3 regions of the Paradevosia tibetensis genome follow, and region 2 is predicted to be linked to each of the others. Evidence: riboswitches for the same ligand, from Rfam matches in the RefSeq annotation. Region 2 holds a riboswitch; each other region holds the start of a gene.

Region 1 (7,774 bases), 100 kb from region 2:
GCTCGGGCCGGGCTGGCCCTGGACCGAGTTGATGAGGATGAACCGGTTGTTGGCGATGGCCGGGACGTCGGCGATGGCGGGAATCGACTTGAGCGTTTCAATGCGGGCCTGGCCGAGTTCCTTGTCCGGATCGGCGACGACCTGGCCGCTGGCGGTGCCGGAGTAGAAGACCACGATATATTCGGGCGCGCGTTCGGCCACCTGCTCCCAGCTTACCTGGCCGAAGCGGTTGGCGACATCATCGAAGATGTTCCTACCGCCGGCAGCGGCGACGGCCTGGGACAGCATGGTGTTGCCGAGGGCGGCATTGGGGGCGGAATCGCCGCCGTTGTAGATGAAGACCGGGATGGACGGCGCGGCGGCGAGCTTGTCTTTGACCGCGTCGAGGCGTGCGGAAAGATCGGCGACCAGCTGCTCGCCGCGATCGGCAATGCCGAAGATCGCGGCGACCGAGCGGATTTCCTCGAAGAGCTGGGGGAAGCCGAAGGCGCCGAGGTTGCAGCCTTCCACGTTGAGGCGCGTCTTCATGCCCAGGTCGTGGAGCTGGTCACGGGTGTGGCGGGATTCGCTGAAGCCATCAGGATAGCCGGCGTAGACGAAGTCGGCCTCGGCGGCGATGAGCTCTTCAGTGGTGGCCACGAGCGGGGAAATCACCGGCACCTTGGCATAGGCCTCGGCATAGGCCGGGCTGATCCTGAGATTGGCCATGTAGGAGGTGCCCGCCATGCTGCCTTCCAGCCCGAGGGCGAGCATGAGTTCGGTGGCGTTGTTGGAGAGGGTTACGGCGCGGGTGGGTGCGGCTTCGTAGGTGGTGGTCACCCCGCAATTGTCGTCGGTAACGGGGAAAGACTGGGCGAGGCCGGGGGTGGCCAGCGCCAGGGCGGCGATGGCTGCTGCGCCGGCAAGGAGGCCGGAGCGCCTGATCAGGGTGGCAAAGGTCATGGGTTTACCTCGATTGGGCTGGAAAGGGCGTGAAGGGGCGTGACGAGTTCGCGACCGAAAAGCGTGGCCATGGCGTCGGCCTCGTCCTCGGGGATTTCGCCGTTGCAGTTGAAGATGAGCCGGATGCTCTCGATGCCGGTGCGCGAGCGCAGGGCGGCGAGCTGGTCGAAGCAGTCGCCGGGGCTGCCGGCGATCATCTGGTTGGCGAGGAAGGCGTCGCGGTCGATGGGTGTGATGGTGTCGAGCGGACGGTTCTGGGCGATGGCGTAGCGGCGCCGGCGCTCGTAAAGGCGCGGGAGGAGGGCGTCGACAGCGGCAATGGCCTGCGCGCGGGTGGGAGCGATCGAGACGTATCGGGAGATCGAGTAATCGGCGGGATAGCGCCCGGAGCGGTTGCCGGTGAGGCTGTCATAGACATCGAACTGGCGCTGCTCGGAGGGTTCGAGGCTGAGGAGCAGTGGCAGGTTTTCGGCGACGGCGAAGCCGACGGTCTCGGGTGTCGAGCCGGCGACGTAGACAGGGATGCGTTCGCCGGGCGCAAGCAGCGGCCCCACCGGTTCACTCGAGGCCGGCCAGGGCGCATCGGAAGGCACGAGCGTGGGGCCTGACCAGGCCGAGCGCATCAGGCGGTAGGCGGCTTCGAACCGGTCGCGCGTGCTGGCGGGGTCGATGCCGAGAGCCGCAAGCGTGGAGGGATGGGTACCGCGGCCGATGCCGAAATCGAAGCGTCCGCCGCTCTGCCAATGGAGCTGGGCGACCTGCTCGGCAAGGAGGAGCGGGTGATAGAGGGGCAGGACGACGATCGAGGTGCCCACGCGCATGCGTTCGGTCCGCGCCAGGATGGCGGCGGCGAGCAGGAGCGTAGAGGGATAAGGATCGGGCGGGGACTGGAAGTGGAACTCGTTGAACCAGATGCCATCGAAGCCCAGGGCGTCCATGCGCGCGCAAAAGGCGAGCACGGCGCGATGGTCGAGGTTTCTGGTGCCACGGGTGAAGCCGGCGATATCGAGCCTCATGGCCGGACCTCCCGGCGGGAAGTGCGGCAGGATCGAATCGGCGCCGGTGGCGTCGTCGTTTCAGGTAACGGCATATGGGCCTCTCCCTTGCGGGGAAGGCCAATTCATCGCCGATGGCACGATATGTGCGTCAGGTTCCAATTGCGCCCCCTGCCGGGACACCTCGCCCGGCGACATGGTCTTGCGCTCTGGCAGGTCTCCTGGCTCGCGGCTCTGGCGCTATTCGCGGCCTTCCCGGACGCTGGCGTCCAGTGGCTTGGGAGCGAAAAGCTTGCCGCTTACAGTTGCGAGGGCAGCCACGGCATTGGCCCCTGATGGGTAATCCGCACCGTGTTCCCTTTTAATCCGCGCACAATTGGCGGAACCGAAGCAGGGGACCAATCGCACAATGCACGAGCGGAGGCAAGCGGCGGTGCGCCTGTGCAAAAACGGTCTGCAATGTCGGGAGAGTTATGGAGGCCACGCCCGGAATTGAACCGGGGTTCACGGATTTGCAATCCGCTGCGTCACCACTCCGCCACGTGGCCTCACGCGCCGGTTTCTAAGTGACGGTCGGCGCTTACGCAAGGTCTTGTTTGAAACCCTGTGGATTTTTGCAGCGATGGTTAGCCGCGACCCAAGAGGTTGGTGAGGAAGGCGAGGACGGGTTCCCAGAAGATGCCGAGCAGGACGATGGCGACCGACAGAATCAGCAGCGGAATCTTGGCGCGAGTGGAGGAGGGCATGCCCGATTGGCGGGCACGCTGTTCGGCGGCGGCCTGCTTGGCCTTCTGCTCCTGAGCCTTCTTGCGGTCCGAAAGCTTGACGACGTTGCTCATGGGAGCGCTCCTCGCGATAGTCGAGCGCTATCGATACCGCTGCGGGAGGCCGCTGCCAAGACTTGGCGTAGCGTCCGTCAGGGAAGCGTAATCACGAAGCGGGCCTTGAAGTCGCCTTCCCACCACATGGGGAAATTGGTGCCCCATTTGTTGTTGTGCAGGTTGAACCGGATGCCGCCCGAGAAATCGGGGGGATTGGGATCAAACGGCATGAACGGCGAGGCCGCGGGAGCGGCGAGGGGGGTATCGAGCGGCGTGATCGTGACGCCGCCGGTGCGGGCCGCGAAGATGGCCTGGAGCTGGCCGCCGCCATGGCCGGCCACGTTGTCGGCGCGCTGCCAGAGACCGGTCTTTTCGAATTCCCAAGGCCCGTCGGCCGCGGGGGTGAAGGAGAGGAAGGCGGCCTCGGGCATGCGGTTGGCGGGCTTTTCGCGCAGGACGAGGGTGAGTTCGATCTGCCTTGCGTCGATGACCCGGAAGCTCATTTCGACGCTGGCGGGGGCGCCGAGTTCGGCGTGGGCGGTTTCATCCAGCGAGAGGCGCAGGGTCGATCCGGAGGCGGCTTCGAGCACCGGGCGCCAGACGGCGGAGCGCGCCGTGGCGGCCTTGGCGAGCCCGGGCTTGTCGTGGTCGAGGATCGCCCACTCGGCGCGGTGGGTGAGGTAGGTATCCATGTGCCGGGCCACGTCGGCGGCGTCGTAGCTCTCGTATCTGTAGCCGAGGAGGCTGCCGTCGGCGCCTTCGAGGCGCTTGCCGTCGGGGGCCACGAGCGCGGCGACATCGCCCTGGGGCGTCAGGTCGACGGTCCAGCCGTCGACCGTAAGGGTTTGCCGGGCGGTTGGCGCCAGCACGGGGGAAGCGGGGACGGCGAGCTCGGCAAGGGCCGCGTCGGCAGTGGCGCGGTCGGCGGGGGCGAGCTGGGCCAGGGCCTCATCGAGATAGGCCCGCTGCTCCGCCCAGGAGGCTTCGGTGTAGGCGAAGCGGTAGTCGCCGGCGCGAGCGGCTTCGAAATCCGGGCGGTCCCAGGCGCGGTCGTCGCGCAGGTAGCTCTTGATATCGACGCCGCAGGTGTGTTCGGCGACCATGGTGAGGCCACGGCCGAAAGCGAGACGCTGGGGGTTCAGCCCTTCGGCTTCGAAGCCATCGTAGACGCGCTGGAGGGCGCGGTAGCGGGCGGTCTTGACCGGATCGCTGGCGCTGCCGTGGATCCAGCTGTCGCCCAGTTCGATATCGACGACCGGGAATTCGGCGCGGCGATCCCAGAGGAGGGCGCCATAGTCGTCCAGCGTGGCGGCACGCAGGCGCGCGCCGGGATTATGGGCGGCGATCTCGCGGAGCGCCTCGCTGGTCTGGGGTACGCTCTGGGGGCCGATATTGTCGCTGGTGTGGGCGAAGCTGAGGCCTTCGTCGAACCCCTGCGGGAAGTGAGTGGCGCCGTAGGACTTCTGGTACATGACCACGATTTCCTCGCCGGACGGGGCGCGCCAGCGGAAGACGTCGGGAACGTCGGGGGGCGGGGAGGCGGTATTGACGCCAAGGTGCAGGAAACGGATGCCGGCCTCTGCCATGAGCGGCACGATGCCCCGCGTATGGCCGGGAACGTCGGTCATCTTGGCGGCAATGGTCTTGCGGCCGAAGCGCCTGTCGAGTTCGGTGGCGTAGCTCAGGCCGGCGCGAAACACGGCGGGGGACATGAGCTCGCTGTGGGTGGTGAAGGGCAGGGCGTGCCAGGCGATGAGCCCTCGTCCGATGGCGCGCTCGAGGCGCGCGACCTCGGCGGGCCCACGGGTATTGAGGTGGTCCCAGATGAGCCAGGCACCAGTGGTCCAGATAAACCGCGGCTCGTTGGGATTTTCCGCGAAGAAATGCTCGCCGGTGTCGATCGCTTGCGGAATGAAACGCTCGTGATACTGGCGGCGCACCTTTTCGGCGTGATCGGTGAAGCCGATGTCGAGATGGGTCTTGAAGACGACGTGAATGACCGGTTCGGCCATGGCAAGCAGATCTTTCGAAAGGGCGGTCAGCCCACCGTGCCGCGCACGACGAGCTTGGTGCGGATGGTTTCGGTGAGCGCGGGCGCGTCCGGGTTCTTGAGGCGGCGCAGGATCAGCCGGACGAGGGCGCGCACGCGTTCGTCCAGGTCGATCTTGACGGTGGTGAGGTCGTAGCTCTTCCAGTGGCTCTGGGCGATGTCGTCGAAGCCGACGACCTTGACGTCCTTGGGCACGTTGAGGCCGAGATCGTGACGCAGGGCGTCGAGCGCGCCGAAGGCGCTGACGTCGTTGGCCGCGAAAATGGCGTCGGCGCCGTCCCCGACGCGGAAGAGGTTGATGGTGGCTCGGTAAGCTGTGTCGTAGGTGAAATCGCCGGGCACGATGAGCGGCTCGCCCAGCCCGCGCGCGGCCATGACCTGACGCAGGACATATTCCCGCTCGAGGCTGGCAGAGGCATGCGGATCGCCGGCCAGGTAGGCGAAACGCCGGGCACCAAAACCCTGCATGAGGGCGATGGCCTGATCGATGCCGTCGCGCTGGACCACATCGAGGCGATCGAAGCGCTGACCCTGCGGATTCTCCGCGGACGTCTCCTCATGGGGGTAGGTGACGTAGATCGGCACGGCGCGATCGAGGATCTGCCCGAGGATCTCGGGCCCGACGTTTTCTGTGAAGGCGATGACCGAATCCGGATTGTAGCCCTTCATGTAGGTGAGGAGCTGGCTATCCATGGAACGGTCGGTGCGCGTCTTGAAGAGCAGGGTGGCAAAGCCTTCCGCCTGGAGGGCGGTGGTGAGCTGGTCGATTTCCTGGCTTTCCCAGGGCGAGCAGACGTCGGGCACGATGACGCCGACCAGGTGCGAGCGGCGCGTGACCAGCGAGCGCGCTGCGACGTCGGGCGTGTAGTTGAGTTCCTGGGCGACCTTCAGAATTCTGTCGCGCTTTTCGGGTTTGATCGAGGCGTGCGGATTGAATGCGCGCGAAACGGCAACGCGCGAGACCTCGGCAACGCGCGCTACGTCGTCGGCTGTCGCCCTGCTCCTGGTCTTGCCTGCTATCTCGCTCATGGCCTCGCACCAAAATGAAAGCGCTTACATTGCGTTCTGGCGTTTCGTCCGTCCGACGTCAAGCGCCTTGCATGGTTTTGTCCCCGAAACGGGGCGTTTCGGTAGGATGGCGCGACGTCATTGGAAATTCATTAATCTCCTCATTGACGGAAAATGAAAACGTGTTCATTCTTCGATCGTGACCTGCGGTTCAACCCAGCGCACTCAATCCGTCTGCCGGCTAAGTCCGGACCATCGAATGGGAGGAAACTTCGATGAGCAATCGCCTGCGTTCGTATTTCATCGGCCTGGCTGCGGCGACCGCTTTGGTCACGCCCGCGCTGGCCGTGGACCTGACGATCACCTGCCGCTGCGTGGAAGGCGGCGTGAACAGCGAAACCGCCAAGTGGATCAAGCAGGACGTGATCCCGGGTTTCGCCGAAAAGGCCAAGGCCGAGGGCAAGGACATCAGTGTCCAGCTCAAGGAATTCGGCGGCCAGGACGAGCAACTGACCCAGCAGCTCGCCCTCGACTTCTCGACCGGCGCCGGCGCCGACATCTCGGGTTTCGACGGCTTCCTCATTCCCAGCTTCGTTGAGGGCAACCTGCTCAAGCCGCTCGAGGATCTCGGCGGGGACGCGGTCAAGAACTGGGAAGGCTGGAACCATATAGCCCAGGGTTCGCGCGACCTGATGAGCTACAAGGGCAAGGATTACGGCCTGGCCCTGGGCACCGACGTGCGCGCCATCTTCCTGCGCAAGGACCTGCTCCAGGCGGCCGGCATCGATCCGGCGACTTTCCAGCCCAAGTCGTGGGCGGAACTGCTCGACGCGGCCCGTGCACTCAAGAAGGCCAATCCCGACAGCTTCCCGCTCCAGCTCAACGCGGGCGTGAACATGGGTGAAGCCACCACGATGCAGGGCTACTGGATGGCGCTGCTCGGCACCGGCGAAAGCGTGACGGACGCGGACGGCAAGTACATCGTCTCGAGCCCGGGCATCCTCGACACGCTCAAGCTCTACAAGACCATCTATGTGGACGAGCAGCTCGGCGACCAGCGCGCCCAGCTCCTGGCGGACGGCCGCAACCGCACCTTCACCAATTTCCGTGACGGCAAGACCGCAATGCTGGTCGAAGGCGACTGGTTCTACAACTCGGTGATGGCGCCGGGCGCAGAATTCGCCGTGGACGACCGCGACGCCAAGGTCGGCTGGGCGTCCATGCCGGCCGAAGAGCCGGGCAAGGGCCTGCGCGGGCAGGATTTCGTGACGGTTTCGGGCGGCACGGGCTTCGTGATCAACCCGAATACGGCCCATCCGGCGGAAGCCTGGGAACTGCTGGCCTACATGAACAGCGCCGACCAGCTCAACGCCTTCCAAAAGCTGCGTGAAGCCCGCCGCATCCGCGACGACGTGCCGACCCCGAACAACGTCTATCTGCAGGAAACCCAGAAGAGCCTGCTGCCGCTGACCACCGCGCGCCCGAACGATCCGAACTACAACAAGGTTTCCGCTGAAATCCAGCGCATGACCGAGAGCGTGGTTTCGGGCGAGCTGTCGCCGGAAGAGGCGATGGCCCAGTACAAGGCCGCGGTCATCGCGATCGTGGGCGAGGCCAACACGGTCTCCAAGTAAGCAAGGGTTGCTCCCCGGGGAGGCTGCGTCTGCAGCCTTCCCCTCATCCGGCGCTACGCGCCACCTTCTCCTCGACGGGGCGAAGGTTCTGGAGCCTGCTGCACAGTCGTGTCCCGCCGAACCTCGACCGAGAGGGTGCCCACGAAGGGCAGGTGAGGAGCGTGAGGCATCGGGCCGAGGCCGATTATTGGGCGATAAATGAAGAAATTCTCGCTGTTATCCAACCGCGCCGGTGCCTTGTTCCTGGCGCCCGGGGCGATCCTGGTGGCGCTGTTCGTCATCATCCCGTTCTTCTGGGTGATCTTCGTCTCGTTCACCAACCGC
Region 2 (7,774 bases):
AGGCCGAGCACCTGCCGGTGTTCGATTGCGCCAGCCCCTGCGGCAAGATCGGCAAGCGCTACCTCTCGATCGAGAGCCACATCCTGATGATGGCTGCCGCGCAGCCCTTCATCTCGGGCGCAATCTCCAAGACCATCAACATGCCCAACGACGCCACCGTCGAGGACTGCAAGGAAGCCTACATGCTCTCCTGGCGCCTGGCGCTCAAGGCCAACGCGCTCTATCGCGACGGCTCCAAGCTCAGCCAGCCGCTCAACGCCGCCCTCCTCGCCGATGACGACGAGGAAGAGGACGATGCGGTCGAGGCCCTGGTGGCCCAGAACGCGGCGGCCCGCGTGCCGGTGGTTGCCGAAAAGATCGTCGAGCGCATCATCGAGCGCACCGTGCGCGAGCGCGAGAAGATGCCCGACCGCCGCAAGGGTTACACCCAGAAGGCAGTCGTGGGCGGCCACAAGGTCTATGTCCGTACCGGCGAATACGACGACGGGCGCCTGGGCGAGATCTTCATCGACATGCACAAGGAAGGCGCCGCCTTCCGTGCGATGATGAACAACTTCGCCATCGCCATCTCTCTCGGCCTCCAGTACGGCGTGCCGCTGGACGAATACGTGGAAGCCTTCACCTTCACCCGGTTCGAGCCCGCCGGCATGGTCATGGGCAACGACCGCATCAAGAACGCCACCTCGATCCTGGATTACGTGTTCCGCGAACTCGCCGTCTCCTATCTCGACCGCGACGACCTGGCCCACGTTAACCCCGAGGGCCCGACCTCGCTCGGCAAGGGCGTAGCCGAGGAAAAGAGCGCCCGTGGCAACACGGCCGCGCCTGCCCCGGTGCCCGCCGAGCGCTTTGTATCCCGCGGCATGACCCGCGGCCGCGTGGCCAACTCCTCGCTGATGCTGGTGCCCACGGCCCAGGTTTCGGCAACGGCGGCTCCGGCCATGCAGACCTCCACGGTCACCGCGCTGCGCACGGCCACGGCCCTCAAGGCCGAGCCCGCCCTCGCCCCTGCGGCCTTCCCGGCCGCCGAGCTGAGCCCCATCCCGAGCCCCCCGCCCAGCAAGGACGCGGGCCTGCTCCGGGCCGAGGCCCAGATGAAGGGCTACACCGGCGACCAGTGCACCGAGTGCCACAACTTCACCATGGTGCGTAACGGCACGTGCCTGAAGTGCGACACCTGCGGCACGACCACGGGTTGCAGCTGAGGGTAGTTGGGGAACAACAACCAAAGCTAATAAGTCATGTTTGGGCGCTCGGCTGAAAAGCCGGGCGCCTTGCTGTTTTGTCTGGCTCTGGTCAAGCGCCTCGGTCGACTAGTGCCCGGTCTGCAGCACCATCTGGGCGGCCTGGCGCACGCGCACCTTGTCGGCTTCTATCGGCAAGGCCGATTCTGAACGCTCGAGTGCTTCGGCGGCATGCCGGAGGGCTTGGGGGCGGAGCCGGCCTTCTCCGAGCCGGGAAAGCGTCAGGAAGGCCTTTTGCAGGCGGAGCCCGATCTCGACTACGGGCGCGCCGTCCCGGGCGATGGGCATGAAGAGGTCGTCAAACAGGTCGGCCAGCGCCAAGGGTGGCACGTAGACCTCTGGGTAGTCGGCCTCGTCAAACTCGTCCGGCTCAGACCAGATGGACAATATGCGAACCGCTCGCCCGATGACGTCGATCGCCGTCCCGGGGTCGTTGATGCCGGGCGACAGGGCGCGTGACGCGATTTCGGCGAGGACCGATGCGCCAAACCGCGGGTCCTGGTCGAACGAGCGCGTATCGGCGATGGAAAAGCAGTCGCGAACGGCCTTCTCGACCGCTTCGCCCTCGACGCGGGAGGTCCAGGCCAGCGTCTGCGTAGGATCGACGAACTTGCCCGGAATCGCGTTGAGATAGATGGCGCCACCTTCATCGGGAATGAGCTCGGCAAGCGCTCCGATATCAACGTGCTGCACGTATCCGATCTTGCTGCTCGGCACGGCGCGAGCGTCTGGCGGCAGGCCCGCCGGATCGTCAAAGGGTCGCCCACCCATATATGGATTTTGATGTCGGGCCCGCATGGCCTTGGCCGCCGCTTGCTCAACGCTGTCGGTCGTTTCGGTAACCCGGCCGAGCCGGGCCAGGTGGTCAATCCAGCGCAACAAGGTGACCACGATCAGGATAATGACGATGATCGTTGCGGCGAACAGGACGACCCTGCCCTGGGCTCCATAGGCTCCGGTGCTCAATACGATTATGCCGACCAGACTGAACAGGAAGGAGCCGACGAACGTGGACAGCACGTTCTTGGTGGTCGAGTCCTCGATAACCAGCTTCGTGGCACGGGGCGTGACATTGGTCGTGGCCGCCGAATAGGCCGAGACCATGATGCTGAGCGAAAAGGTCGTAACGGTCAGCATGCTCGAGGCGATGATGCTCAGGATATGGTCGACCGCATTGGCACCCACCTTGGCCGGCAGGTCGCTCGGAATGTACGGGTCCAGTGCGATACCCAGGAGCGCGACCAGAACCGCAACGACCGAAAAAATGCTGGCGCGAAACCAGATGCGGCGTGTGACCTGGATGGTAAGCCAAAGCCAGCGGGACGTCATGGCATCGTCCCTGTGGGTTCGTCCGAGCCGCGTTGCTGACCAGCCATGTTCAATCTCCTGTCCTGGCATCGCGAGGGGCGATGATCGAGAGACTTAACAAATGACGGGAAGTAAGGATGCCTTTCTACCGGCTCCTGCCCTCGCCGCCTTGTTGTCTTTCGGGCGGCTCGACGCGCGGCACGGAAAGGTGTTCTTCTTGTTGTCGCAGAGAACCGTTGTGGTCGCGCTGCCCGAACGAGGAGATATGCCGATGTTCAAGAGCTTGCCTGCGGGAATTGCCATTCTGGCGACCATCATCGCCTGCACCGCCCCTGCCCGGGCAGACGGGCCGGCGACCGAACCGGCCACGCCCGATTGCGGGGCGGCAGCGCTCGAGGCGAGCATCGGCAAGGCGGTGGTCGGCACGACGGCCGAAGACGTGACGGTCGGCGGCGCGCCGGTGCAGTCCAAAGGCGTGGTGCGCGTCATCATGCCGGGCGACATGGTCACCCAGGACTTCAGCGAGGACCGACTCAACCTGGAAGTCGACGAAGCCGGAAACCTGGCTCGGGCGACCTGCGGCTGAACGCACGCAGCGGCCCTCCACGTGCAGCGGCGGCTGTGAAGGCCGATGCCTTCGGCCGCTGCGCGCCAGACTTCCGGACGAGACCGGAGGCCGTTTCCCGCCCTCGTGATTCCCACGCACCATCGCGGGGAAGTTTCAACCCGATTCATCGCCCCTCACCTACCCCATATCCATTGACGCCAAAGAAGATGCGCATACTATATGTAGCGTTCTAGGTTCTTCCGGTTACCAAAGCCGGGAGCTAAGACGGGAACTCGGTGCGCTCCCTATGGGAGCAATGCCGAGGCTGCCCCCGCAACTGTAAGCGGCGAGTATCTGTTCGTTTTCGGCCACTGGACCCACCGGTTCGGGAAGGCGGAACAGAAGACGCTGACCCGCGAGCCAGGAGACCTGCCTCGAACAAGTTACGTCCACCGGCGGGGTGCCGGAGGCGAGCGGGTGCGCATGGGTCTTCCATTCGGCCGCCGTCCTCTATCCCTGCCCAGCTAACAGATGCGAGGGATCAGATGACCATCACCGTTTACAGCAAGCCCGCCTGCGTTCAATGCACCGCCACTACCCGCGCGCTCGACCGCAAGGGTATCGACTATACGCTCGTCGACATCTCAGAAGACGCCGAAGCCTATGCGCGCGTCCAGGGCATGGGCTACCGCCAGATCCCGGTCGTCGTCGCCGGCGAGCAGCATTGGGCCGGCTTCCGTCCCGACATGATCGGCGCCCTCTCCTGACGCCCGGACCGACGCGGACGCCATGCGGCCATGGGCAACATCGTCTACTATTCGAGCAGCTCGGAAAACACGCACCGCTTCGTCCGGAAGCTGGGCTTTGAAAGCCTGCGCCTGCCGGTCGAGGCCGGCGGGGAGCCCCCCGTCATCGAAGCACCCTATGTGCTGGTCCTCCCCACCTATGGCGGCGGAGGGGGCAAGGGCGCGGTTCCCAAGCCGGTTATCCAGTTCCTCAACAATCCTGCCAACCGCAGCCTGATCCGCGGCGTGATCGCCGCGGGCAACACCAATTTCGGGCCGGCCTACGCGATCGCGGGCGATATCGTCTCGCGCAAATGCGCCGTGCCCCTCCTCTACCGGTTCGAACTTCTCGGGACCGCGGAGGACGTCGAAAATGTCAGACAAGGACTCGTACGGTTTTGGACATGCTCACACTAGAACGCCCCGCAAAGGCCCCGGACCAGACGCTGGATTTCCACGCGCTCAACGCGATGCTGAACCTCTACGACAGCGAGGGCCGCATCCAGTTCGACAAGGACCGCCTGGCGGCACGGCAGTATTTCCTGCAGCACGTGAACCAGAACACGGTCTTCTTCCATAACCTGCGCGAGAAGCTCGATTACCTCGTGACCGAGGGCTATTACGAGCAGGAAGTGCTCGACCAGTACGCGTTCAACTTCGTCCGCGACCTGGTCGACCACGCCTATGGCAAGAAGTTCCGCTTTCCCACGTTCCTGGGCGCGTTCAAGTACTATACGAGCTATACGCTCAAGACCTTCGACGGCAAGCGCTACCTCGAGCGCTACGAGGACCGGGTCTGCATGGTCGCCCTGACGCTGGCGCGCGGCGACGAACAGCTCGCACGCAACCTCGTGGACGAGATCATTTCCGGGCGCTTCCAGCCGGCCACCCCGACCTTCCTCAATGCCGGCAAGAAACAGCGCGGTGAACTCGTCTCGTGCTTCCTGCTGCGCGTGGAAGACAACATGGAGAGCATCGGGCGCGCCATCAACTCGGCGCTCCAGCTCTCCAAGCGCGGCGGCGGCGTGGCTCTCAGCCTCACCAACATCCGCGAGATGGGCGCACCCATCAAGCAGATCGAGAACCAGTCCTCGGGCGTGCTGCCGGTGATGAAGCTCCTGGAGGATTCGTTCTCCTATGCCAACCAGCTGGGGGCGCGGCAGGGCGCGGGAGCGGTTTACCTGCACGCCCACCACCCCGACATCATGCGCTTCCTCGACACCAAGCGCGAAAATGCCGACGAGAAGATCCGCATCAAGACGCTGTCGCTGGGCGTGGTGATCCCCGACATCACGTTCGAACTGGCCAGGAACAACGAGGACATGTACCTGTTCTCGCCCTACGACGTGGAGCGGGTCTACGGCGTGCCCTTCACCGAAATCTCGGTGAGCGAAAAGTACCGCGAGATGGTGGCCGACAGCCGCATCCGCAAGAAGAAGATCAAGGCGCGCGAATTCTTCCAGGTCATCGCCGAGATCCAGTTCGAGAGCGGCTATCCCTACATCATGTTCGAGGACACGGTGAACCGGGCCAACCCGATTGCCGGCCGCGTGACCATGAGCAATCTCTGCTCGGAAATCCTGCAGGTCAGCGAGCCCAGCGTTTTCAACGACGACCTTTCCTATAGCCACATGGGCAAGGATATCTCGTGCAACCTGGGTTCGCTCAACATCGCCGCGGCGATGGATTCGGTCGATTTCGGCAGGACCATCGAGACCTCGATCCGCGCGCTGACCGCCGTGTCGGAGATGAGCGACATCGCCTCCGTCCCCTCGGTGGCCAAGGGCAATGCCGATAGCCACGCCATCGGACTCGGGCAGATGAATCTGCACGGCTACCTGGCCCGCGAGCGCATCTTCTACGGGTCCGAGGAAGGCGTCGACTTCACTAATATCTATTTCTACACCGTGGCTTACCACGCCGTCCGCACCTCGAACCTCATCGCCGCCGAGCGCGGCCGGAGCTTCAAGGGCTTCGAGAACTCGAAATATGCGAGCGGCGCTTACTTCGACAAATATACCGAGCAGGAATGGAAGCCCGCCACCGAAAAGGTCGAGGCGCTGTTCGAGAAGGCCGGCATCCACATTCCGACCCAGGAGGACTGGCGCGAACTCAAGGCCAGGGTGATGAAGACCGGCCTCTACAACCAGAACCTCCAGGCCGTGCCGCCGACCGGCTCGATCTCCTACATCAACCACTCGACCTCCTCGATCCACCCGATCGTCTCCAAGATCGAGATCCGCAAGGAAGGTAAGATCGGCCGCGTCTACTATCCCGCGTCCTTCATGACCAACGACAACCTGGAATACTACCAGGATGCCTATGAGATCGGGCCCGAGAAGATCATCGACACCTACGCGGCGGCGACCCAGCATGTCGACCAGGGCCTGTCTCTGACGCTGTTCTTCCGCGACACCGCCACGACCCGCGATATCAACCGCGCCCAGATCTACGCGTGGAAGAAGGGCATCAAGACCATCTACTACATCCGACTGCGCCAGATGGCGCTCGAGGGCACGGAGGTGCAGGGCTGCGTTTCCTGCACGCTCTGAGATGAAGGCTGACAGCAAGATGAACGTTCAATTCCGCCCCGCCGCCCGCGTGCGCGCCATCAACTGGAACCGCGTCCAGGACGACAAGGACCTGGAGGTCTGGAACCGCCTGACCAGCAATTTCTGGCTGCCCGAGAAGGTGCCGCTTTCCAACGATATCCCATCCTGGGCAACGCTGACCGCCGCCGAGCAGCAGCTCACCATACGGGTCTTTACCGGTCTCACCCTGCTCGACACCATCCAGAACGGGGTGGGCGCGGTGCGCCTGATGGCCGACGCGGCCACCCCGCACGAGGAAGCGGTGCTCTCGAACATCTCCTTCATGGAGGCGGTGCACGCCCGCTCCTATTCCTCGATCTTCTCCACGCTCTGCCTCACCCCGGACGTGGACGACGCCTATCGCTGGAGCGAGGAAAACGCCTTCCTGCAGCAGAAGGCGGCGCTGGTCATGGAGCAATACGAGAGCGGCGATCCGCTCAAGAAGAAGATCGCCTCGGTCTTCCTTGAAAGCTTCATGTTCTATTCGGGCTTCTACCTGCCCATGTACTGGTCCTCGCGCGCCAAGCTGACCAACACTGCCGATCTCATCCGTCTCATCATCCGCGACGAGGCGGTGCACGGCTATTACATCGGCTACAAATACCAGCGCGAACTCGACCGGCTCCCTGAGGAGCGCAGGCAGGAACTGAAGGACTTCGCCTTTGACCTGCTCCTCGAGCTCTATGACGCCGAAACCCGCTATACCGAGGAACTCTACGACGCGGTCGGCCTGTCCGAGGACGTCAAGAAGTTCCAGCACTACAACGCCAACAAGGCGCTGATGAACCTGGGTTATGAGGCGCTGTTCCCGCCCGAGGCCTGCGCGGTCAATCCGGCGATCCTCTCCGCTCTTTCCCCCAATGCAGACGAGAACCACGACTTCTTCTCGGGGTCCGGATCGTCCTACGTCATCGGCAAGGCCATCGCCACCGAGGACGAAGACTGGGACTTCTAGGCTGGCTGCGTCGCGTCCACCAACAGCTGCAATCGCGCGTCGCGGGTGCCGAAAACCTCGAGCACCCGCGGCGAACCATCGAGAAGGCCAAGATCGTCCTGCCGGATGATGGCCTTGAGGCGTCTGTCCACCCTGGCGCGCAGCTTGGGCAGCTCGATGGTGACGGTGATGTCGTCCGGCTGCCTGATCGGAATGAACACGATGAGGTCAAGCGCCGCCAGGGCCTTCTCGACCTGGCGCAACTGTCGCCCCGTCGGCGACCACTCGCCGCCTTCCATCGCGCTGACGACATCGAGATAGCCGAGAAAATCGAGCGGGCAGCGCTCGAAGATGAGATTGGTGCT
Region 3 (7,774 bases), 2.1 Mb from region 2:
AGACGTTGGGGCTAGATCGTAGCCAGCAGCTTCCATTGCCTTGAGGATTTCGATCGTCGATTCCGGCGCATCGTAGCCGACGCCGTTGGCGAGGCGGCCGTCGCGGATGGGGTAGTTGGCGAGGACCAGGGCGATGCGCTTTTCCGGGTTCGGGGTGACGCGCAGGCGGGCGTAGTTGGCGGCCAGCGTGGCGGCGCGCGCGATGCCTTCAGGGTCGGGGGAGTAAGAGGAGAGCGCGCATTGGGTGGCGTCGTGCCAGACCGAGGATTCCTTGTGGCCGACGATGAGGCCGCCGATGCGGCCGTCGAGTTCGGGGAGGACCACCAGCATGGCGAGGTCCTTGGCGGAAAGGCCCTGGTAGTCGGCGGTCCACTGTTCGCGCGAGCGGCCGGACTGGACGAGCTGGATCACCGGGGCGTCGGTATCGGCAAACGGGTTCTGGGCAGGATCGAGGTTGTCGAGGCCGAGGGCGAAGCCGGTGAGGTTGAGGATGGCGGCGGGCGGGAACTCGGCGAGCGCCGCCTTGATGAACCGGACGCAGGAGGGCTCCTTGAGGGTCGAGACGACCAGCGGGACAGGATAGAGGTCTTGGGCCTCCAGCGCTGCGATGAGGGCGGTGAGCGTTCCGGTGCCGGCGCCTTCGAGGGCGGCCCGGTAGAAGAGGATGGGGACATGGGGGCGGTGGGTTTGGCTCACCCCCCTCCCGTCCTCCCCCGCAAGGGGGGAGGTGTTTCGATCCAGTTGCTGGTGCGATGCGGGTTCTACAATCACGGTCGGCACCTCCCCCCTTGCGGGGGAGGATGGGAGGGGGGTAGGCGACGAACTCCGAGCTTGCGGCTCACCCCCACCCTTGTTCCCTCCCCACAGGGGGGAGGGAGACGTTGGGGCGCGTAAGGTGTCGGCGTCGGTCATGCCGGTGGCGGGATGCCAATAACCGAACCGGGAAAAGGGTTGGGCCCGCAGGTCGTGCAACACTGGCTCCCTACCCCTTGTGGGGAGGGCCGGGGTGGCCAGAAGCTGGAATGCTGCCAGCAGCGTATCGGCATTCTCCGGGCCGCCCGCAACGAACAGCGTCAGCAGGCGGTCCCAGTCTTCCGGGGCGATGGTGGAGCGGGAGCGCAGGACCGGGTCGGGCACCGCGTCGTGCGAGAGCAGCACCAGGGGGATGTTTTCACGCATGGAGAGCGCGTAGATTTCGTCGACGCCATATTGCCAATAGGCGGGGCCGCCGATGAGGCGGAGGACGATGAGCCGGGCGTGGCGCACGGTCTGGTCGAGCCAGAGGTCGACCGAGAGGTTGTGCGAGAGCTTCAGGAGATTGGCGAGGCGCAGGCCCTTGTAGCCGGCGCGGTCGGTGGCGGCGGCGAGCATGGCCAGTTCGCTGTCGGCGGAGGTGCCGAAGACGATCTCGCCGGGCGACTGATTGAGATCGATCGCCTCGCCTTCCTGCTGTATGGCGCCGGCCTGGGCGGCGAGAAGGTGCATTTCTTGTCCTTTGGGGGCGGTGGTTGGGGCGACCCCTCACCCGCCGCTTTGCGGCGACCTCTCCCCGAGGGGGAGAGGTGCCCGCGTGGCACGAATCGTGCCGTCGTCCCTTCGCCCCTCCGGGGAGAAGGTGGCCCGAAGGGCCGGATGAGGGGTTACGCCGCCTGAAGGCTGGCCGTGATCGCATCGCGGTCGAGCGGGCTTTCGCCGATCACCACCAGCGCCGTTTCGCGCTTTTCGCCGTCCTTCCAGGGGCGGTCGAAATAGGCGTTTACGCGCGGGCCGACGGCCTGGATGGCCAGGCGCGCGGGGGCGCCTTCGATGGCGGCAAAGCCCTTGAGGCGCAGCACGTCGTGGGCGCGGATGGTTTCCTCGATGGTCTTGAGCAGGGCCTCGCGGCTGCCGGCGGGGAGACGGATCGAGAAGCTGTCGAAATCGTCGTGCTCGTGGCCTTCCCCGCCATGCTCCAGTTCGTGGGCGGATTCGCGGCCGTCGAGATCGTCCTCGCTGGCCATGCCCAGGCCCAGGAGAGCGACGGTATCGACATGGCCGTTGGCGGCGCGCACGATGCCGGTTCCCGGACGCATGGCGGCGCGCAGTTCGGCTTCGACCGGGGCCAGGCCGGACTCGTCGACGAGGTCGGTCTTGTTGACGATGATGAGGTCGGCCGAGACGAGCTGGTCCTTGAAGAGTTCCCCCAAGGGCGTCTCGTGGTCGAGCATGGAATCGGCCTTGCGCTGGGCATCGACCGCCTCTTCGTCGGAGGCGAAACGGCCTTCGGCGAGGGCGGCGGCGTCAACGACGGTGACCACGCCGTCGATGGTGACTTCGGTCTTGATCTCGGGCCAGTTGAAGGCGCGGATCAGCGGCTGGGGAAGCGCCAGGCCGGAGGTTTCGATGACGATGTGATCGGGGCGCTCGTCGCGTTCGAGCAGGGTCTTCATGGTGGGGATGAAATCGTCGGCCACGGTGCAGCAGATGCAGCCGTTGGCCAGCTCGATCATGTCCTCTTCGCGGCAGGTTTCGTCGCCGCACCCGGCCAGCACTTCCTTGTCGACGCCGATATCGCCGAACTCGTTGATGATGAGCGCGATGCGCTTGCCCCTGGCGTGGCCGAGCAGGTGCCGGACGAGCGTGGTCTTGCCCGAGCCGAGGAAGCCGGTGATGACGGTTACGGGGATCTTTTCGCTCATGCGTGCACCATTCTGGTTTGAGAGGCTTCGGCCTTGGCGAAGCGGGTATTGAGATAGCCCAGGAGCGGGCCGAGGATGAACCAGAAGACTGCACCGGCCGAGAGCGCGCTGGCGGCGAAGGCGGTGGCGAGGTGCGCCGGAACGGCGCTCGGTTCATGGGGCGGCTGCGGGGCACCGATGAGGTGGGGCAGAAGGATCAGCACGGCGCCGGCGCCAATGGCCTGCCAGTTGCGGAACTTGGCGATACCCAGCAGACCGGCGCCGGTGGCGATGGCCGTGCCCCACCACCAGAGCTGGCGGGCGCCCAGATCAGCGGCCGGCATGCCCGGGAGTTCGGGCGGCAGGCCGAAGGCGGGCGCGAGCTGGAAGACGATGAAGCCGCCCAGGCCCCAGACGATGCCGTTGGCGGCGGTGATGGGCAGGCCCACCAGCACCGAGACGGCGGCTAGGACCAGCGCGAAACCGATGGCGGCGAGGACGTCGGCAAGCACCGTATAGAAGATGCGCTCGGCGCCATCCTGGGGCGCCCAGGCGTCTTCGTCGTGGACGTGGCCGGCAGGAGCGGCCTCCTGGGCATCGTGGCTGTGCGCCGCGGTGCCATCTTCATGGGTGTGGGTGGCCGGCGCCGCGGGAGCCTCCTGGCCTTCATAGGTCTCGGCCTCGAGGATCAGCGGGGCGACGCGCCACTGCTGGACCGCCGACATGGCAAGACCGGCCGCGAGTCCGGACAGGACCGCAGCGAAGAATATTCGCCGGAACAGATTCATTTTTGTCTCGAAGCGCTTAGTGGCAGGGGAAGCCGAGGGCGTGGCGGGTGTCGTGGGCGCCGTTGTGGACGCGCATGTCACTGGCAAAGCCGATGCCGCCCAGCAGCACGAAGCCCAGGACGAGGGCGAGGCCGCCAGCGACAAGCCGCTGAGACAAGGTGAGATTGATGGTCTGGGTCTGCGTAGCAGTGGTCATTTTGCGGACACCCTCCGTGCGCGCGGATTAACGAGTTGGGCGTTTCCGCCCGGTTGCGCTGGCAGGTCTCCTGGCTCGCAGCCTCTTTGTCGCTGTGCCGCCTTCCCGGGCGAAGCCCAGTGGCAAATGGCAAAGCTGGCCGCTTACAGTTGCGGGGGCAGCCACGGTCTAGGCCCCTGATGGGTAATCCGCACCGTGTTCCCTTTTCATCCCCCGCGCCTGCGCTTGGGGGAACCAACGTGGGGTTAGGATTGCCACATATGGTTGCGCAAGGTCAATGCGCGTGAAATCGGCGCAGGGTTTCCTATGTATGGGGAAGAGAGGCTTCTCTGATGGAGACAGACATGGACGACCAGCCCAAGGATCACTGGAAGACCTTCACCGAGGAAATCGAGGTGGCCGGCAGCCAGCTCGTCGAGCGCATCACCCAGTTGCTCAAGGAAGGCAATGTGCGGCGCCTGCGCGTCAAGTCCGAGCGCGGCGACATCTATGCCGAGATCCCGCTCAATGCCGGGGTCGGCCTGGGCGGCATCATGGTGCTGGCCGCGCCGTGGCTGGCGCTGCTGGGGGCCCTGGCGGGGCTGCTGGCGCGGGTCAAGATCGAGGTGGTGCGGATCGAGCCGGTCGAGCCCGGGGAGGCTCCCCCGGCGGACAAGCAGCCGGACGAGCCCGATATCGATATCTAGCCGCTATTGCGGGGCGGCGGCTTCGCCGGCGCCCTCCCCTTCCCCGGTATCGGTATCGGCCGGGGCGCTGGGGTCGGGATAGCTGAGGTAGACGTCGTAGATGCGCGCATCGAGATCCACCAGGAGCGGCTCGGTGGACGATACTTCCCTGTCGCCCAGGATCGGGGTGTCGTCGACGCCGGTGGGCAGGTCCTTGCGCGGCTCGAACGCGACCCCCAGCGAGCAGCCGCCCGGAAGCGAGGCAAGCTTGCCGGAAGTGAAACTGGCCGAGCCGCCGTAGTCCCAATAGAAGCCGAGCAGGGTAAAGGGCTCGCCGTTGAGCGCCTGGACCTCGGCCACGGTCTGGCCGATATGGACGCCGCCGGGAGCGCTGTCATTTGGCGGGACGGTGAAATAGGCGATCGAATCGCGGTTCTCCTCATCCCACCAACCGACCTGGAAGCGCCTCGCCTCGTCATTGGGGAAGACGGTGGTGGCGAGCATGGTCTCGCCCTCGGCCCCGGGGACTTCGCCGAAGACGACGTTTTCCTTGCCGAAGGTCTCGATGAGGCGCGCCTCGGACGAATCGGGGCCGAACGCCCCCGAGCAGGCGAGCTCGGCGGCGGCGGCGGGAAGGACCGCGCCGGCCAGGGCCAACAGGGCGGCGAGAAGACGCAGGATCATGGATTGCCTCGCGGTATTCGGTGCTTTCCCCGAAATGTGTATGGGACGCCCGATGACTGCAAGATGAACGAGCGGACGCCCCATTGACGGAAGGCGGCGGGCGCGAGAGTGTGCGTCTCCCCCGCCCCCCGGTGCTCCATGCAGTTTTCCGCTTCCGCCGTGCTGCCGATCGTCCTGCTGATCGGATCGAACGTTTTCATGACCATTGCCTGGTACGGGCATCTCAAGTTCCCCACCGCGCCGATGTGGATCGCGGTGATGGCGAGCTGGTGCATCGCGCTGGTCGAATACTGGCTGGCGGTGCCCGCCAACCGCATCGGGTACGGCACCTATAGCGCGGCCGAGCTCAAGACCATCCAGGAGGTGATCTCGCTCAGCGTCTTCGCCGGCTTCGCCGTTCTGGTGCTGGGCGAAAGGTTCACCTGGAACCACGTGGTGGGTTTCGCGCTGATCTTTGCGGGCGCCTTCTTCATCTTCAAGGGACCGCTGCGCTAGCTCCAGGCCGGGAACGGATCGGGCAGGCTCGTCCAGTTGTCGGGCGTGAAGGCGCGCGCCGGGACGAGCGCGGCATCGAGTTCGCGCCGGATGGCGGCCTCGTCCATGTCCTCAAGGCCGATGAAGACCAGTTCCTGGCGCCGGTCGCCCCAGACGGGGTCGAGATAGGCGCGCATGGAGGCGGTCCAATCCGGATCGTCCGGCCAGCGCTGGGGCGGAACGGCGGACCACCACAGGCCCCGCCGACCGGTCCGCACGAGCGCTCCGGCCTGGCTCAGCTCACCGACGAAATGCGGGCGGGTGGCGAGCCAGAAGAAGCCCTTGGCGCGCACGACGCCCGGCCAGGCGCGGGCGATGAAACGATCGAGCAGGGCCGGATTGAAGGGCCGGCGGGCGCGGTAGACGAAGGAGCGGATGCCGTATTCAAGGGTCTCGGGGACGTGGTCGGCAAAGCCGTTGAGCTCCTTGAACCAGAGCGGATTGCGCTCGGCCATCTCGAGACTGAAGAGGCCGGTATCGAGGACCCGGTCGAGGGGAAGCTGGGCGAAATCGGTCTCGATGAGTTCGGCCGAGGGATTGAGCGCCTTGATGATGGAAATGGCGGCCTGGCGCTGGAGCAGGTTGGCAGAGGAGACCTTGTTGAGGACGATGACGTCGGCAAACTCGATCTGCTCGACGAGGAGGTCGACGAGGGCGCGCTCGTCCTCGGGGCCCAGGGTCTCGCCCCGATCCTTGAGGAAATCGGAAGAGCCGTAATCCTTGAGGAGGTTGGCGCAATCGACCACCGTCACCATGGTGTCGAGCCGGGTGATGTCGGCCAGGCTCTCCCCGTTCTCGTCGCGGAAATCGAAGGTGGTGGCGACGGGGAGCGGCTCGGAGATGCCGGTGGATTCGATGAGGAGATAGTCGAAGCGTTCCGCCTCGGCGAGCTTGCGCACCTCGGCGAGGAGATCGCCGCGCAAGGTGCAGCAGATGCAGCCATTGCTCATTTCGACCAGCTTTTCATCGGTCCGCGAAAGATCGGCGCCCCCCTCGCGGACCAGCGAAGCGTCGATATTGACCTCGCTCATGTCGTTGACGATGACGGCGACGCGCCGGCCCTCGCGATTGTTGAGGATGTGATTGAGCAAGGTGGTCTTGCCGGCGCCCAGAAAGCCGGAGAGCACGGTGACGGGAAGTCGTTTCATGGAATGATCCTGGCTGGAAAGCGCTCCCCTCCCCCGGCGGAGGGAGAGGGGATGAAGGGGTTAGTGGTGGTGATGGCCGTGGGTCTCTCCGGCGCCGCCGACCGCCACGATGTTGAAGGGCTTGCCGGCAAGCGCGATCTCGCGGGTCTTGGCGAAGCTGTGCGCATCCACGATGTGGATGAGGCCCTTGAGAGGATCGGTGACGGCGATCTCGTCACCGGCGACCGCCACACGGGGGCGCGGCAGGCTCCATTCGCCATCCATCGAATAGGGCTCGGTCAGCCGCAGCGTGCCGGTGACGGCGGCCGAGAGGATGTCGAGCTGGAGCAGGTTGCCGTCCTCGGTGAAGACATAGGCGAATTTGGGCCGCACAGGATCGACGGCGAAGTGCACGCGCCGGGTCGGCAGATCGACGAGACGGAAGGCGTCCTGGGCACTCGGGTCGATGACGGCGACGCGCGAAGCGCCATAATTGCCCAGGAAGTACTGGAAGCCGACGCCGCCGAGGAGCGCGGTCGCCTTGCCTTCGGGCAGGTCAGGCGCATAGGGCAGGAAGGAAATCTCGGGACCTTCGCCGCCCTCCCTGGCGATCAGCAGGCCGGAGCCGCAGGCGATGGCGAGAAGGTTGCCCGAGGAGGCTTCGCCATGCAGGTCCGGGCAGGCATGGAAGTCCCCAACGGTAGCGCCGGCGCCGTCGCGTACCCATACGCCAGTCGGAAGGGCCTTGGGGTCTTCGGCATTGGGCTCGGTGATGATGGTATGGGCGCCGAAGGGGATGGCGACGCCGTGATGGGGCGCGGGCGTGGCGGTTTCGGCAAACGTGGCGTCGCCGGCGAGAACCGCGGTTTCCGAATAGGTCCGGGCCACACCCTCGCCATCGTAGAAGACAGCGAAATTGCCATCGTGCTCGACGAAGTGAACGGGGCGCTCGCCAGTGAGGACGGCCGAGCCGAGCGAGGGATCGGTGAGCGTGAGATCTCCGTGGTCCCCGTGATCATCGACGGATACGCCGGTGGCGATTACCGCCACCTGGTTGTCATTGCCCTGGACGGCATAGACGGCGCGCTTGGCGGGCGTGGCGTAGAGGGTTGCGGGCCCGGAA

The links. Region 2 has a riboswitch for cobalamin ahead of nrdH (glutaredoxin-like protein NrdH). Riboswitches for the same ligand answer to the same signal wherever they lie in the genome.
Region 1: linked by a shared signal. The riboswitch ahead of FNA67_RS11565 (LLM class flavin-dependent oxidoreductase) and the one ahead of nrdH (glutaredoxin-like protein NrdH) in region 2 are both predicted to bind cobalamin.
Region 3: linked by a shared signal. The riboswitch ahead of FNA67_RS01960 (CbtB domain-containing protein) and the one ahead of nrdH (glutaredoxin-like protein NrdH) in region 2 are both predicted to bind cobalamin.

The regions. Positions count from the first base shown of each region.
Region 1 is NZ_CP041690.1:2,385,975-2,393,748, reverse strand. It holds gene FNA67_RS11570 (ABC transporter substrate-binding protein) at 1-942, opposite strand, end outside; gene FNA67_RS11565 (LLM class flavin-dependent oxidoreductase) at 939-1,958, opposite strand; cobalamin riboswitch at 2,132-2,342, opposite strand; tRNA gene FNA67_RS11560 (tRNA-Cys) at 2,412-2,485, opposite strand; gene FNA67_RS11555 (hypothetical protein) at 2,564-2,776, opposite strand; gene FNA67_RS11550 (DUF5054 domain-containing protein) at 2,854-4,770, opposite strand; gene FNA67_RS11545 (LacI family DNA-binding transcriptional regulator) at 4,797-5,837, opposite strand; gene FNA67_RS11540 (extracellular solute-binding protein) at 6,092-7,450, shown strand; gene FNA67_RS11535 (carbohydrate ABC transporter permease) at 7,649-7,774, shown strand, end outside.
Region 2 is NZ_CP041690.1:2,489,928-2,497,701, forward strand. It holds gene FNA67_RS12015 (vitamin B12-dependent ribonucleotide reductase) at 1-1,205, shown strand, start outside; gene FNA67_RS12020 (DUF2254 domain-containing protein) at 1,314-2,573, opposite strand; gene FNA67_RS12025 (I78 family peptidase inhibitor) at 2,824-3,138, shown strand; cobalamin riboswitch at 3,335-3,550, shown strand; gene nrdH (glutaredoxin-like protein NrdH) at 3,645-3,866, shown strand; gene nrdI (class Ib ribonucleoside-diphosphate reductase assembly flavoprotein NrdI) at 3,897-4,301, shown strand; gene nrdE (class 1b ribonucleoside-diphosphate reductase subunit alpha) at 4,289-6,436, shown strand; gene nrdF (class 1b ribonucleoside-diphosphate reductase subunit beta) at 6,456-7,430, shown strand; gene FNA67_RS12050 (P-loop NTPase family protein) at 7,427-7,774, opposite strand, start outside.
Region 3 is NZ_CP041690.1:375,718-383,491, reverse strand. It holds gene cobN (cobaltochelatase subunit CobN) at 1-1,485, opposite strand, end outside; gene cobW (cobalamin biosynthesis protein CobW) at 1,641-2,678, opposite strand; gene FNA67_RS01965 (CbtA family protein) at 2,675-3,445, opposite strand; gene FNA67_RS01960 (CbtB domain-containing protein) at 3,462-3,641, opposite strand; cobalamin riboswitch at 3,685-3,895, opposite strand; gene FNA67_RS01955 (DUF4342 domain-containing protein) at 3,986-4,327, shown strand; gene FNA67_RS01950 (hypothetical protein) at 4,331-4,990, opposite strand; gene FNA67_RS01945 (DMT family protein) at 5,129-5,485, shown strand; gene FNA67_RS01940 (GTP-binding protein) at 5,482-6,672, opposite strand; gene FNA67_RS01935 (metallochaperone AztD) at 6,733-7,774, opposite strand, start outside.